Regions from separate parts of the Paenibacillus urinalis genome, predicted to be linked through region 1. Evidence: riboswitches for the same ligand, from Rfam matches in the RefSeq annotation. Region 1 holds a riboswitch; each other region holds the start of a gene.
The links. Region 1 has a riboswitch for thiamine pyrophosphate ahead of PUW25_RS01760 (ABC transporter substrate-binding protein). Riboswitches for the same ligand answer to the same signal wherever they lie in the genome.
Positions count from the first base shown of each region.

Region 2: linked by a shared signal. The riboswitch ahead of thiC (phosphomethylpyrimidine synthase ThiC) and the one ahead of PUW25_RS01760 (ABC transporter substrate-binding protein) in region 1 are both predicted to bind thiamine pyrophosphate.
Region 3: linked by a shared signal. The riboswitch ahead of PUW25_RS04520 (YkoF family thiamine/hydroxymethylpyrimidine-binding protein) and the one ahead of PUW25_RS01760 (ABC transporter substrate-binding protein) in region 1 are both predicted to bind thiamine pyrophosphate.

Region 1 covers NZ_CP118108.1:363,003-367,445, forward strand. The annotation lists gene PUW25_RS01745 (ABC transporter ATP-binding protein) at 1-404, opposite strand, end outside; gene PUW25_RS01750 (ABC transporter permease) at 455-1,228, opposite strand; gene PUW25_RS01755 (thiamine-binding protein) at 1,225-1,518, opposite strand; gene PUW25_RS01760 (ABC transporter substrate-binding protein) at 1,546-2,553, opposite strand; TPP riboswitch at 2,782-2,901, opposite strand; gene serS (serine--tRNA ligase) at 3,280-4,443, shown strand, end outside.
Region 2 covers NZ_CP118108.1:639,626-644,068, reverse strand. The annotation lists gene thiC (phosphomethylpyrimidine synthase ThiC) at 12-1,823, opposite strand; TPP riboswitch at 2,052-2,162, opposite strand; gene PUW25_RS02975 (IclR family transcriptional regulator) at 2,278-3,027, opposite strand; gene PUW25_RS02970 (alpha/beta hydrolase) at 3,380-4,372, shown strand.
Region 3 covers NZ_CP118108.1:1,014,068-1,018,510, forward strand. The annotation lists gene PUW25_RS04505 (DEAD/DEAH box helicase) at 1-183, shown strand, start outside; gene PUW25_RS04510 (DUF896 domain-containing protein) at 269-505, opposite strand; gene PUW25_RS04515 (LysE family translocator) at 603-1,253, opposite strand; TPP riboswitch at 1,374-1,496, shown strand; gene PUW25_RS04520 (YkoF family thiamine/hydroxymethylpyrimidine-binding protein) at 1,650-2,258, shown strand; gene PUW25_RS04525 (ECF transporter S component) at 2,262-2,840, shown strand; gene PUW25_RS04530 (energy-coupling factor transporter ATPase) at 2,840-4,443, shown strand, end outside.

The DNA of each region.
Region 1 (4,443 bases):
TCTTCAAAGCCGCTCAGACCAGCCTTAGCCATCCATTGCTGCGTGGATCGTGCATCATCTGCTCCTTGCCTGCTGCGGAACTTAGCAGGAGCAACCTCGCTGCCGAGCTTGATGTTATCCGCGATTGTCCGCCATGGGAGCAGGGCTGGCTGCTGTGGCATATAGCTGATATTGCCACGAGTTCCTGTTACCACTTCTCCGTCCAAGCGGATTGTTCCTGCATCAGGCTGAATAAGTCCGCCAATGATTTGAAATAAAGAGCTCTTTCCGCTGCCCGAGGGTCCGATAATCGAGACGAATTCACCCTGGCCAACCGTAAGTGATATGTGATCAAGGACATGAAGCTGCTGCTTTTTCTGACGAAATGATAAGCGGATGTCTGACACTTCTAATAAAGGATGCATTAGGATATCCTCCTTTCGTAATTGGATAAGATTCATCGACTCAAACCGTCTTATGAACCCGATTTTCTATGATCATCTGTCTTATAGCGGACGAGCGCTCTCTCCAGCATAGCGATGATGGCGAAGAGGAGCAGGCTCAAGAGAACGATGATAGCCATGGCGACGAATACCCGATCTGTCCGATAGGCCGATTTTTGCAGCATCATATAATAGCCGATGCCCTTGTCTGTCCCGATCCATTCGGCAATGACTGCGCCCATGACGCTGTAGGTTGCTGCGATCTTGAGACCTGAGAAGATGGATGGGAGCGCGTGTGGCACCTCCAGCTTGCGGAAGATTTGCCCCTTGCTGGCCCCGGCCATTCTCATGTAGCTCAGCATCGCGCGGTCCGTTTGCATCAGTCCGTCCATAGCAGATACTGCGATCGGAAAGAAGCAGACCAGTGTAATAACGATGATCTTGGGCAGCAGACCGAATCCGAACCAGATCATCAGAAGCGGTGCGAGTGCAATCGTAGGTATATTCTGGCTAAGAATGAGCAATGGATACAGGGCCGTTTTCATAAATGGAACTAGATGCAGCACCATGGCTGTCAGAAGACCGATCGCAGCGCCGATGCCGAAGCCGAGCAGAGTAAGCTGTACAGTCGCCCAAGTATGTTCAGTAAGACTTGCAGCTTGTGCAGCTGCTTCACGGGTAATATCAACAGGACTTGGCAGAATCCACTTCTCAATGTGAAAAAGCGGCACGGCTATTTGCCATACCGCCAAAAAGAGGATGACCGCCGCAACAGGCGGCAGCACACTTCTTACAACACGCTTCATGATGGATACTTCTCCGTTAGTCCTTCCATGCTGATTCCGCTTGGGTAATGGGCAATCTTGATTTGTGAAATAATGCTCGGGCTGCCAGCCTCGATGAGTACCTCATGAACTCTCTGCACAATTTGGAGCAGCTCAGGAAGCTCGCCCTCCAGCGTCGTTTCAAGGGGATGGACCTGATATTTCACCCCGGATTGCTGTATCACTTCAATGGCACGGTCTACATAAGGGATCGAATCTTCTCCATTAGGTGTCTTCGGAATGACTTGAATACTTAGCAATGTTTGAGCCATATGGGTCACCAACGCTTTCTTTAGTAATTATTGTTGTGGCAGAAATTCATTCGTAAAAGCTTTCTCGACATCCAGCGGCTGGTCCAGCAGCTCGTGCTGAGCCATCCAGTCGGAATAGTTCTGCCATACCTCTGCCTTTTGCTCGCCCCAGCGAGCGGCGTCATCCTGATATTTCGGACTGAGCCATTTCTGACTCTCAAGCACGAGCTCCTTGTCGAGGTCAGGCACGGCCTCGCTGAGTATCGCTGCGGCTTCCTCTGGATGATTAATTGTATATTCATAGCCTTTGGTCGTTGCGCGCATGAAGGCTTTGACCAGCTCCGGATCCTCGTCAATGGTCGCCTCATTCGTAATAAGTACAGGTGTATAGTAATCCAGCTTCTCGGAATAGTCCTTAACGTAGAACATATCGATCGGTTCCCCGCGAAGCTCGGCTTCAATACCCGTCCAGGCGTAGAAGATCCAGGCAAAATCGATGTCTCGCTTCGTTGCGGTGAAGAAATCGGCATCCCCCATGTTTACATTGTGTACTTTGCTTACATCCGCACCTTCAAGACCCATAATTGTATCCAGAACCGCTGAGTCAATCGGGTTGCCCCATCCTCCATAGGTTTTACCCTCGAAGTCCTTCGGAGATTCAATATTGCGGTCCGCAGGAGCTGCAAAGCCGGAAGTGTTATGCTGAATGACGGCAGCAATGGATACGATCGGCACGCCTTGTGTCCGTGCTTGGGTGACCCCTTCCTGATAGCTTACGCCAAAAGGTACCTCTCCAGAAGCGACCATCGTATCTGCACCGGCTTGACCGGGCTGAATAATCTCGACATTCAGACCTTCTTCCTTGTAGAAGCCTTGACTTACTGCAGCATATAAGCCGGTGTGATTCGTATTTGGCGTCCAGTCGAGGACGACCTTGATGTCGCGGAGGCTATCGCTCGCTGCCGGCTCCTCCGCGCCTGCACCAGATTCCTCATTCGATGTGCCGCTATTGCCGCAGGCAGTCATGATCATCATGAGTACCGCCAGAAACAGCATTCCTAACTTTTTGTACACGTTTCTCTCTCCTTTTCAATTACCCCTATTCTTGACGAAATTTCCATAATAACTCCTATAAGTTCAATTGAGGCTACCTTGATAGCCATACTGATAAGGGAGATCGGATAGAGTGCAATGGCATTCTTGCGACCATAATAAAAAAAGCGTCCCGGATAAGGGACGCATGCTGACGTAAGGGCTAAGGGCTGTCAGTAAAATAGAACAGCACACTCGAATTCTCTCCATTCCTACGCTGGCATTACCCAGATCAGGTTTAAAGGGTACGTATCTAACACGCTTTCACGGATACTATCTCAGCCGGCTAACCCAGCACCCCTTGAGGTTGAATATGAAGTTTAGGACATTTCAGAAGCTAATTATAGCCCTCCTTGGCTGGAAAGTACAGCATAATCAAGAATAAAATCATTGTCATATGGAAATGTCTAAATTATAATACCGTTAATTGAAAACGTGAAAAAATGCCTGTGAAGAGCATCCAACTCGGAGGTATTCTCGCCAAGGGAAGGCGCTAGTCTTCCCCTAAGTTAATCGGCACCGCCCGTTATCGCGGAACCAAAGTGATTGAAGTGGAACCTAATGCTGACCGCATGAAGTCTGCTTCAATAAATTGGGTGGCACCGCGAGCATAGAGCGCTCCTCGTCCCAACGGATGAGGGCGCTCTATGTTTTTTTTCGCTTGACCAATTTAACTTAGGGGTGACGACAATGCTGGACATGAAATGGTTAAGAGAGCATGCTGCACAGGTTCAGGAAGCAGCGGATTGGAAGAAGATAGACGTATCTATAGACGAGCTGCTAACGTGTGATGATGTACGTCGTGAGCTGATGACGGAAGTGGAGAAGCTCAGGCAACAGAGAAATATGGATTCGGAGAGAATAGGGCAGTTGATGAGAGAGGGGAATCGGGAGGAGGCAGCGACTGCTCGTGAAGAAGTGCGGCAGTTGAACGGGCAGATTGAAGAAGCAGAAGCAAGGCTAGCCGAGGTGACGGACCGTTATACTGCGCTGCGGCTGCTCGTTCCGAATATCGTATCTCCTGACACGCCCAGAGGACAGAGCGATAAGGATAATGTCATTATAAAACAGGTCGGAGAGGTCAGTGATCCTCTATTCCCGATCAAGGACCATATGGAACTTGGAGAGCTCCATGAGCTCATTGATGCTCCGCGTGGAGTCAAGGTTGGCGGCTCGCGCAGCTACTATTTGAAGGGAGACGGCGTTCTGCTGCATCGCGCCGTTCAGCAGCTTGCGCTGGATATCGTGATGAAGCACGGCTTCGTGCCGATGGAGGTGCCAATCATGGTCCGGGAGGAGGCGCTGGAGAACACGGGATTTTTTCCAACCGGTCGTGAACAGACTTATGAGCTTGCAGGAGAGGACAAATTCCTGATCGGTACTTCAGAGGTTCCGCTCATCTCGTATTATGCCGGGGAAGTCATTGAAGTGGCAGCACCCGTTCGGCTTGCGGCCGTATCGACAAGCTTTCGGAGTGAAGTGGGCTCAGCAGGACGTGATGTACGCGGGCTCTATCGGGTGCATCAGTTTGCCAAAGTAGAGATGGTCGTACTGACAGAGGCTGATCCGGAGGTGTCGGAGCAGGCGCTCCAGGAAATTACAGGCTACGCAGAAGAGCTGCTGCAGGCGCTGGAGCTTCCATACCAGGTCGTGGCAGTATGCACAGGCGATATGTCACAAAAGACATATAAACAGTACGATATTGAAACCTGGATGCCTAGCCGGGGCAGCTATGGGGAGACGCATTCCTCATCGAACCTGCATGATTTTCAGGCACGCCGCTCTAATATCCGCTATCGGGATAACGAAGGTCATTTGAGGTATTGCCATACATTGAACAACACGGCCGTGGCC
Region 2 (4,443 bases), 280 kb from region 1:
AGATTGTTCGTTCACCTGTTCTGACCCCGATATTCTTCGGCCTTCTCCTGCATACCGGCATGGATCGCTTCCTTCTCACTAACTCCCTTGACGGATGCCATATTCCGAATATCCTGAGTGATGCGCATGCTGCAGAATTTGGGTCCGCACATCGAACAAAAATGCGCCGTCTTCGCTCCCTCTGCGGGAAGAGTCTCATCATGATAGGATAAGGCACGCTCCGGATCAAGGGACAGATTGAACTGATCCTTCCAGCGGAACTCAAATCTCGCTTTGGAGAGGGCATCGTCTCTTCTGTGCGCTCTAGGATGACCCTTGGCCAGATCGGCTGCATGGGCAGCGATCTTATAGGCAATGACCCCTTCCCTTACATCATTCTTATCCGGCAGTCCCAAATGCTCCTTCGGCGTAACATAGCACAGCATAGAGGTGCCAAACCAGCCGATCATCGCCGCCCCGATCGCAGATGTAATGTGATCATATCCGGGAGCAATATCAGTTGTAAGTGGACCCAGCGTGTAAAATGGGGCTTCCTGACAGATCTCCATCTGCAGATCGACGTTCTCTTTGATCTTATGCATGGGTACATGTCCGGGACCTTCAATCATCACCTGCACATCATGCTTCCAGGCGATCTGCGTCAGTTCTCCGAGTGTTGCCAGCTCTGCCATTTGAGCCTCATCATTCGCATCATAGATGCTGCCGGGTCTTAGTCCATCTCCAAGTGAAAAAGCAACATCATATCGGCTCATAATCTCACAAATCTCTTCAAAATGAGTGTACAAAAAGTTCTCCTGATGATGTGCCAGGCACCAAGCTGCCATGATCGAGCCGCCCCGTGACACAATTCCAGTCATTCGCTCTGCTGTCATTGGAATATATCTTAGAAGAACGCCTGCATGAATCGTAAAATAATCTACACCCTGCTCCGCCTGCTCAATCAGCGTATCTCGGTATATTTCCCAGGAGAGCTTCTCTGCCTCCCCGTTCACCTTCTCCAGTGCTTGATAGAGTGGAACTGTCCCAATGGGTACAGGAGAATTGCGGATAATCCATTCTCTAGTCGTATGAATATGGCGGCCTGTCGAGAGGTCCATGACTGTATCCGCTCCCCAATGCACAGCCCAGCTCATCTTCTCTACCTCCTCCTCAATCGAAGAGGAAACAGCAGAGTTTCCGATATTCGCATTGATCTTGACATGGAATCGGCTTCCGATCAGCATTGGCTCACTTTCCGGATGATTGATATTAGAAGGCAGGATTGCCCTTCCTCTTGCAATTTCACTCCGTACAAACTCCGGATCGAGTCCCTCGCGGATCGCTGCGAACTCCATTTCAGGTGTCACGATCCCTTTTCTGGCATAATGCATCTGAGTTACACATCGACCTGACTTGGCTCTAAGCGGCTGTCTTCTAACACCCGGGAACACCTCTACCTCCTGCTGGGCACTTCTGTCGGATCGAATCCCATTATCCTCTGGCCGTATTTCTCTTCCTTCATAAAACTCAACATCCTCACGCTCAAGGATCCAATTCCGGCGCAAGAGCGGAAGGCCTTGACGGATATCAACTTCTATATTCATATCTCCCATGGGTCCGCTCGTATCGTATACCCGAAATGGCTCATTCTGCTCTACCCCTTGGGGTGTGCTAGTGGGATGGAGCTCAATTTCACGTTCGGGTACGGCAATGTCCGGCCTTGATCCTTGGATATATACCCTCTTGCTGGCGGGGAATGGCTGGAGTCTTCCTGATTCGCCCTTTAATTGTTCTCCTCTTATAGCCGATGTCTCTGTGTTCAGTTCTGTGTTCGAATGATTCATATGTGCTTCCTCCTTTTTCGAGTTGGGAAGCCCTCTCCTGAGCTGTGTTTGAAAGATAGAAGATATACAAACGACAGCCAGTTATGCAGAAGCTGCGGCAACAAAAAAGAGCCGATTCCCACAGGGGGAATCAGCTCTAATCCAAATAAGATCTTACCGATGTACCGGCTAATGAAGCTGCATAGACTACTAGCAGAAGCTTCACCTCATACACGGATCTTATCCACATTTTATCGCCAATTACTTCCCTACGCTGGTATGATCCAGATCAGGTGCAAAGAGTCCGGCACCTTGCAGTGCCATCTCAGCCCGGCATTTCGGGCTCCCCTAGTAAATTGTTATTGTTGTTTAAATAAATGGTTTAACCTCATCCTTTGTCTGAATTAAGGTCCATACAAGATTATCTCATTCACAGCATATTTTCAACCTTTATTTTCCATCCAATCCGATAGCATTACCTCAGCATGAAACCCATTTGCGCCGCTGTCTCCATAACAATAGGTGCATATTCCCGAAGCGTCTCTTCTGACAGCCTGCTGACCGGTCCCGATAATGACAAGGCTGCCGCTACTTTGCCCTTGCGATCAAAGATCGGCGCTGATACGGCTGCTGCTCCAGGCTCTCTCTCTTCATAGCTCGTTGCATATCCCAATTCTCTAATCTCTTGCAGCTGACTCATATAAGTATCTTGATCAACAGACAAGGGGATATCAAAATTGCGTATCAGCTGCTCCTGCTCTTCTCTTGCTGCAAACGCAACCAACACTTTACTCGATGCGCCAACAGACAGAGGCAGCCTCACACCAACAGGCGCTACCCTTCGAATTGCTTGATTACTCTGCACAGCCTGAACGCGTATCCGCTCATTGCCGTCCTTCAAATACAAACTGACTGTCTCTCCCAAGCGATCTCGAAGACGCTCCATCGCAGGCAGCAGCAGAATGGCCGGATCATCACTCTGTGACATATGTGCCGCAAGCTCCCATATGCGAATGCCAAGCCGATACTTCTCTGTTGAAGGATTGCGTACAACAAATCCCCTGTCCTCCAGTGTTGTCAGCAAACGATGCACAGTACTTTTATGTAAACCGATCTTGCCAGAAATTTCTGTAAGACCCAGATCTGATTGCTCCGTAAAGCATAACAAAATATCCAATGCCCTCTCGACCGCTCGAACCGTTAATTTGCGATCTTGCTCTTCCATGGCATAATCCCCTCTCTGTTTCATCACGTGAAACCTGGTTACATAAATTATAAGAGAATCGAGGATCAAAGTAAAGATTTAATTGAGAATTAATCTCAATTACACAGCTCATTTTCTCTCATCCATCGATCATAATGGAAACATTTCGGAATAAGTCTTCCTTCACTTGACAAACATTTTTCACCATTAATTTCACTTACATTACAAGTGTGTAACAATTAGTCCCAATCGATTGACTTTAGACAGGACGCATCATAGGATAAAGAATAAAGTTATACCAACCTCATCTTTGATTACAAGTTGGTTTTAGTAAATTAGTCCTATATAACATTCTATTGGAAGGAGGAGTATGATGTTTCCTATCTCCGAGAATAGATCACTTAATCAAAACGTATCGAGTGCTCCTCCCGCACTTTCCACTCGGCTCATCCGTTTTAAGCATATTGTGGTTGCCCTTATTTTATCGATTATATTTTTCCTTGTATTTTGCTTTATTGCTCTTCATGCTTATATCGCATGGGTACTGTCCTATCCGGCAGTAGCTCCGGTATATTCCAATCCGCTGCTGTCCAAGGGCATGGAGTATGAAGAGGTGACTTTCCCTGCTACAGACGGAAGCCGGAACGTCAGCGGCTGGTACATCCCTGCCGAGGAGAACAGCAGCAAAACGATTGTGTTCAGTCATGGCTATGGTGCCAACCGGGAGGAATCCTGGATTCCTATGTATGATTTGGCCCATTACGCTCATCAGCAGAATTTTAATGTCATTATGTTCGATTACGGCTTCGCCTCCCAGAACACAAGAGTCGTTGCTACAGGCGGAAAGGCAGAATCGAAACAGCTTCTTGGCGCAGTACAGCTCGCTAAGCAAAAGGGAGCTCAAGAAGTTGTCGTATGGGGCTTCTCGATGGGTGCAGGAACTGCTCTCCAGGCTGCCCTTCAAACCGAGGACATTGATGCTATGATTCTCGACAGCACCTTCCTGCTGGAGCCGGATACGCTGTATCATAATATACAGAATCAGATTGACTTGCCGAAGCAGCCTACCCTGCAAATTCTAACCATGCTGTTCCCGATCCTGAATGGTACCAGTCTAAATTCCATTCCTTATCAGGAGGTAAGATCAAAGGCTTATGACATCCCTATCTTCTTCATCCATGGAACCCAGGATGAGAAGGCGCCTTATCCAATGGCAGAGCTCTTTGCGAGTAACCAGACCAATCCGAACTCTGATGTGTGGATCGTAGAGGAAGCACGTCATGAGCTCATATACAGAGAGCATCCAAGAGAGTACTTGAACAAGGTGTCTTCATTCCTTGGCGGTATAAGTCTCGCTCATAAATAGATTAAGCTGAGGCACCTTTAAACAGGTGCCTTTCTCATATCCTTTTTCAAACTCTCTCTTATTTTGACAAG
Region 3 (4,443 bases), 650 kb from region 1:
CACCGGATGGGACAGAAGAATGTGGTTCAGGTCATCCGGCTGGTGAGCCGCGGTACCGTAGAGGACAAGATGTATGAGCTTCAGCAGCGTAAGAAAAATCTCATAGAAGAAGTGATTCAGCCAGGTCAGGAATCATCATCCACCTTAAGTGAGGAAGAAATCCGCGAAATACTGGCGATATAGCATAGATGATCCTGCATAAAAGAAAAGGATAGAATCGACAGATACCCGCCGTTGTACAGGTATTCGATTCTATCCTTATTTTGCTTTAATTGAGCTTTGATTTATCCTGCTGCTGCTCGAGCTTGAGCTTCTCCGGAGTAACGTCATCTCCGTTCGGATCTACGATGGTCAGTCCGGATATCGTGGACAATACCTGTCCGCGGATCGCCTTCAAATATTCCTCACGAAGCGCCTTCTGTTCGGTAATTTCCTCCGCTGTCAGGCCTTCTTTCTTCTGTTTGCGGCTCAGCTCATTAATTCTATTTAATGAAGGGATCTCCATGGTATCAGCCTTCCTTTCAAGCTACATTGTATCCTGACAGTTTACTGTATGATACGGCTTATTGCAACCCGAAGGGTAGAAGATAGGCTGTTATCTGCTACTCTATAGCTTTGGTTCTGAGCAGCGTAATACTCATTGCAATAAATATGAACCCTGTCGCTTTGTTAAGGATCGTCTTCATCTTGACGTTATTTCTCAGTTTACCCGTTGCTGTGGACGAGAAGGCGGCGATCAGGATGCTCCAGATTCCTCCGGTCAAGCAATATGTAAGACCAAGCACTACAAAAGGCAGTGGCGAAGCATCGCTGCCCGGGGCAATAAATTGCGGCATAAATGCGAGAAAAAACATGGCGACTTTAGGATTGGTTACATTCGTGAAAAGGCCTTGTGTAAATATTTTGGAATTCGATAACTCGGAAGGCGTATCTACAGGTCCACCATGAGACTTAGCCTTAGGCGATGCCTTGTCGATCAGCATTCGAATGCCGAGATACGCTAGATAAATTGCACCTACAACCTTGATGACATTGAACAGAACAGCAGAGCTCATCAAGATCACGGATAAACCGAACGCAGCAAGCAGTGTATGCACAACGCCCCCTGCCGTAATGCCAAGCGCCGAAACAATGCCCGCCCGCTTCCCCTGAGCCACACTTCTGCCAAGAACATACATCGTATCAGGCCCTGGCGTAATATTGAGCAGGATGGACGAGATCAGAAATACTTCGAAGTTAATAATACCCAGCATGTGGAGCCCTCCTTTGTTGTAAATATCATAATTCATGTTTACCAATTTGTGTAGACAATCGAGTCTTTACAAAACAGGAGAAAGCGTATAATGGGTTACGATTGGAACAGCATAATCGAAATACAGCACTAGGGGTGCCTTAACTGGCTGAGAGACCAATACGTCGATGATATGGACGATGGCGGTTAACCCTTTACACCCGATCTAGATCATACTAGCGTGGGGAAGTGCGGGGATATGAAATGATATAGGCCCGGAACCGGCATCCGATCTGACACAAGCTTCAGTTCAGATCAAGCAAAATTCAGGGCATTACATTTTATTGAGCTGCACTCACTCAGGGGTGCAGCTCTTTTTTGTGTTGTTTCAGCAATACGAACCTGAGGAGATGGAGTAATGAGTACAGAAGTATGTGGAACAAGTCGAATCGTGGGCTGTCGTTTTTCGCTATATCCGATGAGCGATCGGTTTGTTGATATTATTCTTGGTGCAATCCAAGAGGCGGATACCTCCAAGGTATGGACAGAGACCGGTGATGTAAGTACCTGCGTACGCGGCAGGCTTGAGCATGTTTTTGACGTTATGAAGGCGATTTATCTGCATGCAGCCAAGACAGGCGAGCACGTGGTGTTCAGCGGCACCTTCTCTATTGGCTGTCCGGGTGATTCGGCGGGTGATGTATACATGTCAGAGGATGCTGTCCGAATGAATGAAGACATCGTATCCTCTATCCGTATTGAAGGAGCAGCGGAATATGCCCTATACGCTCTCGGAGAGCCGGAATACATGAAGAAGATTGCGAACGTCGTTGATATTGCGAAGGAGGATGGCAGCTACGGCGGAGGTATTCATTACGCTACACGCCTAGAAGGGGATGTACATACGATCTTCAAGACACTGGAGCAATCCTTTGAAGTGACGCAGGAATCGGTGTCCCATGTCGTAATGACCGTAACGCTGTCCTGCAACAGTCCTTCTAATAAGAAGCAAGGGAAGGCGGAATAACGTATGGGAGCCTGGAAGCTGCGTGACATTATCGTATTAAGCTCATTGTCCGTTGTATTTGCCGTCATTTATCTCGTATTTTTACAAATTGGCAATCTGCTCACCGGTGTCATGGGACCGATGGGTTATGAGGTGATCTTCGGAATCTGGTTCATTGTCTCCATTATTGCTGCCTATATTATCCGCAAGCCAGGGGCGGCCTTTTTGTCCGAAACTATTGCTGGCATTATTGAAGTACTGATTGGAAACACAACCGGTCCTATTCTTATCGTATCGGCGATGATTCAAGGTCTTGGAGCAGAAATGGTCTTTGCAGCGGTTCGTTATCGTAAATATTCGCTGCCCGTCCTGATGCTGTCAGGTATAGGGGCAGCAGTGTTCAGCTTCGCCTGGGGCTACTTCCGGTCCGGCTTTGCTGCATTATCACCTGAATTTGTCATCGCCATGCTGGCGGTACGGATCATCAGCGGAGCAATTCTGGCCGGTCTGCTCGGAAAATGGATTGCGGATGCACTGGTTCGTACGGGTGTGCTGCGAAGCTTCCCGGTTGCCAAAGCAGCAGCCCGGTCACACAAAGCATAATGGTACTCCACACGGACAAAGATCAACCTGTCGATGAGACTTGCAGGTCCGCTGCTGCCATTGAAGTGAGAGATTTGACTCTTCAGTATGAGGAAGAAGCTCCGCTTATATTAAATGGGATCACATTCGACTTGATTCCAGGTGAGATGCTGCTGCTCCTGGGACCAAGCGGGAGCGGTAAGAGCTCGCTCGCGCTGTGTCTGAACGGAATTTATCCGCAAGAGATCGAGAGTCTGGTTACGGGAAGCGTCAGGATATGGGGCAGGCCGATGGTAGAGCAGAGTGCAGCATTGCATGCGCAAGCGGTAGGGATTGTCTTTCAAGATGTCGATAGCCAGTTCTGTATGCTGACAGTAGAAGAAGAGGTTGCCTTCTGCTTGGAAAATGTGGAATGTCCACATGAGAGGATCCGCAGCCGAATGGATGAAGCGCTTGAGATGGTTGACCTGCTGCCGTACAGAACGGCTCAGATTCACACTCTCTCCGGCGGCATGAAGCAGCGTCTAGCGATTGCCTGTGCACTCGCGCTTCGCCCCGGCATCCTTGTATTGGATGAGCCGACGGCCAATCTTGACCCGGTGGCTACTCGTAATCTGGCTCAGCTCATCTCATCACTTCGCAAAAAGCATGGAATAACGGTGCTCCTAATCGAGCATCAGCTGGATGCCTGGATGGCAGACATCGATCGTATTGCCCTAATGGATCAGGAAGGACAGATATGCCGAGTGGCTGCACCGAGCGAGTTTTTCTCGAAATATCGTGCTGAACTGGAGCAAATGGGGATTTGGGTGCCTGGCCCAGTGAGCCTGCAGCGGCAGCTAAGTGAATATGTACCGGGATCGGCGGATGTTCTTCCACTCACTGCTGAAGAGCTCATCCATTACTGGGTATCACGTCCTAAGCTTGAGCAAGGGCAGGTAATTGACTACTTGCAGAAGAGCTCTGAGCTATCTCTGTATTCTAGAGGAGATGGAGAGAGACATGCTCCTGTGCTGGAGGCACATGGGATGACATTTTATCGACAGGATCGGCCTGTCATTCAGAATGTCTCTCTGCGGGTGAGAGCAGGTGAATTCATCGCTATAACCGGACCGAATGGAGCAGGGAAGTCTACGCTGGCCGGGCTTCTGTCCGGATTGCTCACGCCTAAGGAAGGGCGGGTTCTTGCTGGCGGAGAGGATATGATCCGGGTGCCGGAGTCTGTCATCCGCAAGCGGGTCGGCCTCGTCTTTCAGCATCCCGAGCATCAGTTCGTTACGGATAAAGTGAGCGAGGAGCTTGCATTTGGACTGCGCCTGCAAGGTAAGTCCGAGGAAGAGGTTCAGCTGAGGACAGCAGAGCTTCTATCCGAGTTCCGGCTGTCTCACCTTGCAGACTACAGTCCCTATGCACTGAGTCAGGGCCAGAAACGAAGACTCAGCGTAGCTTCGATGCTTGTGGAAGAGCAGCAGGTGCTTATATGTGATGAGCCCACCTATGGCCAGGATGCCTATGCATCTCTGAGGCTGCTGGAAGCATTGAAGTCCAGGGTCCGGCAAGGACTTACGGTCATTATGATCACACATGATATGGAATGGGTCCGCGCTTACGCTACTCGTGTGAT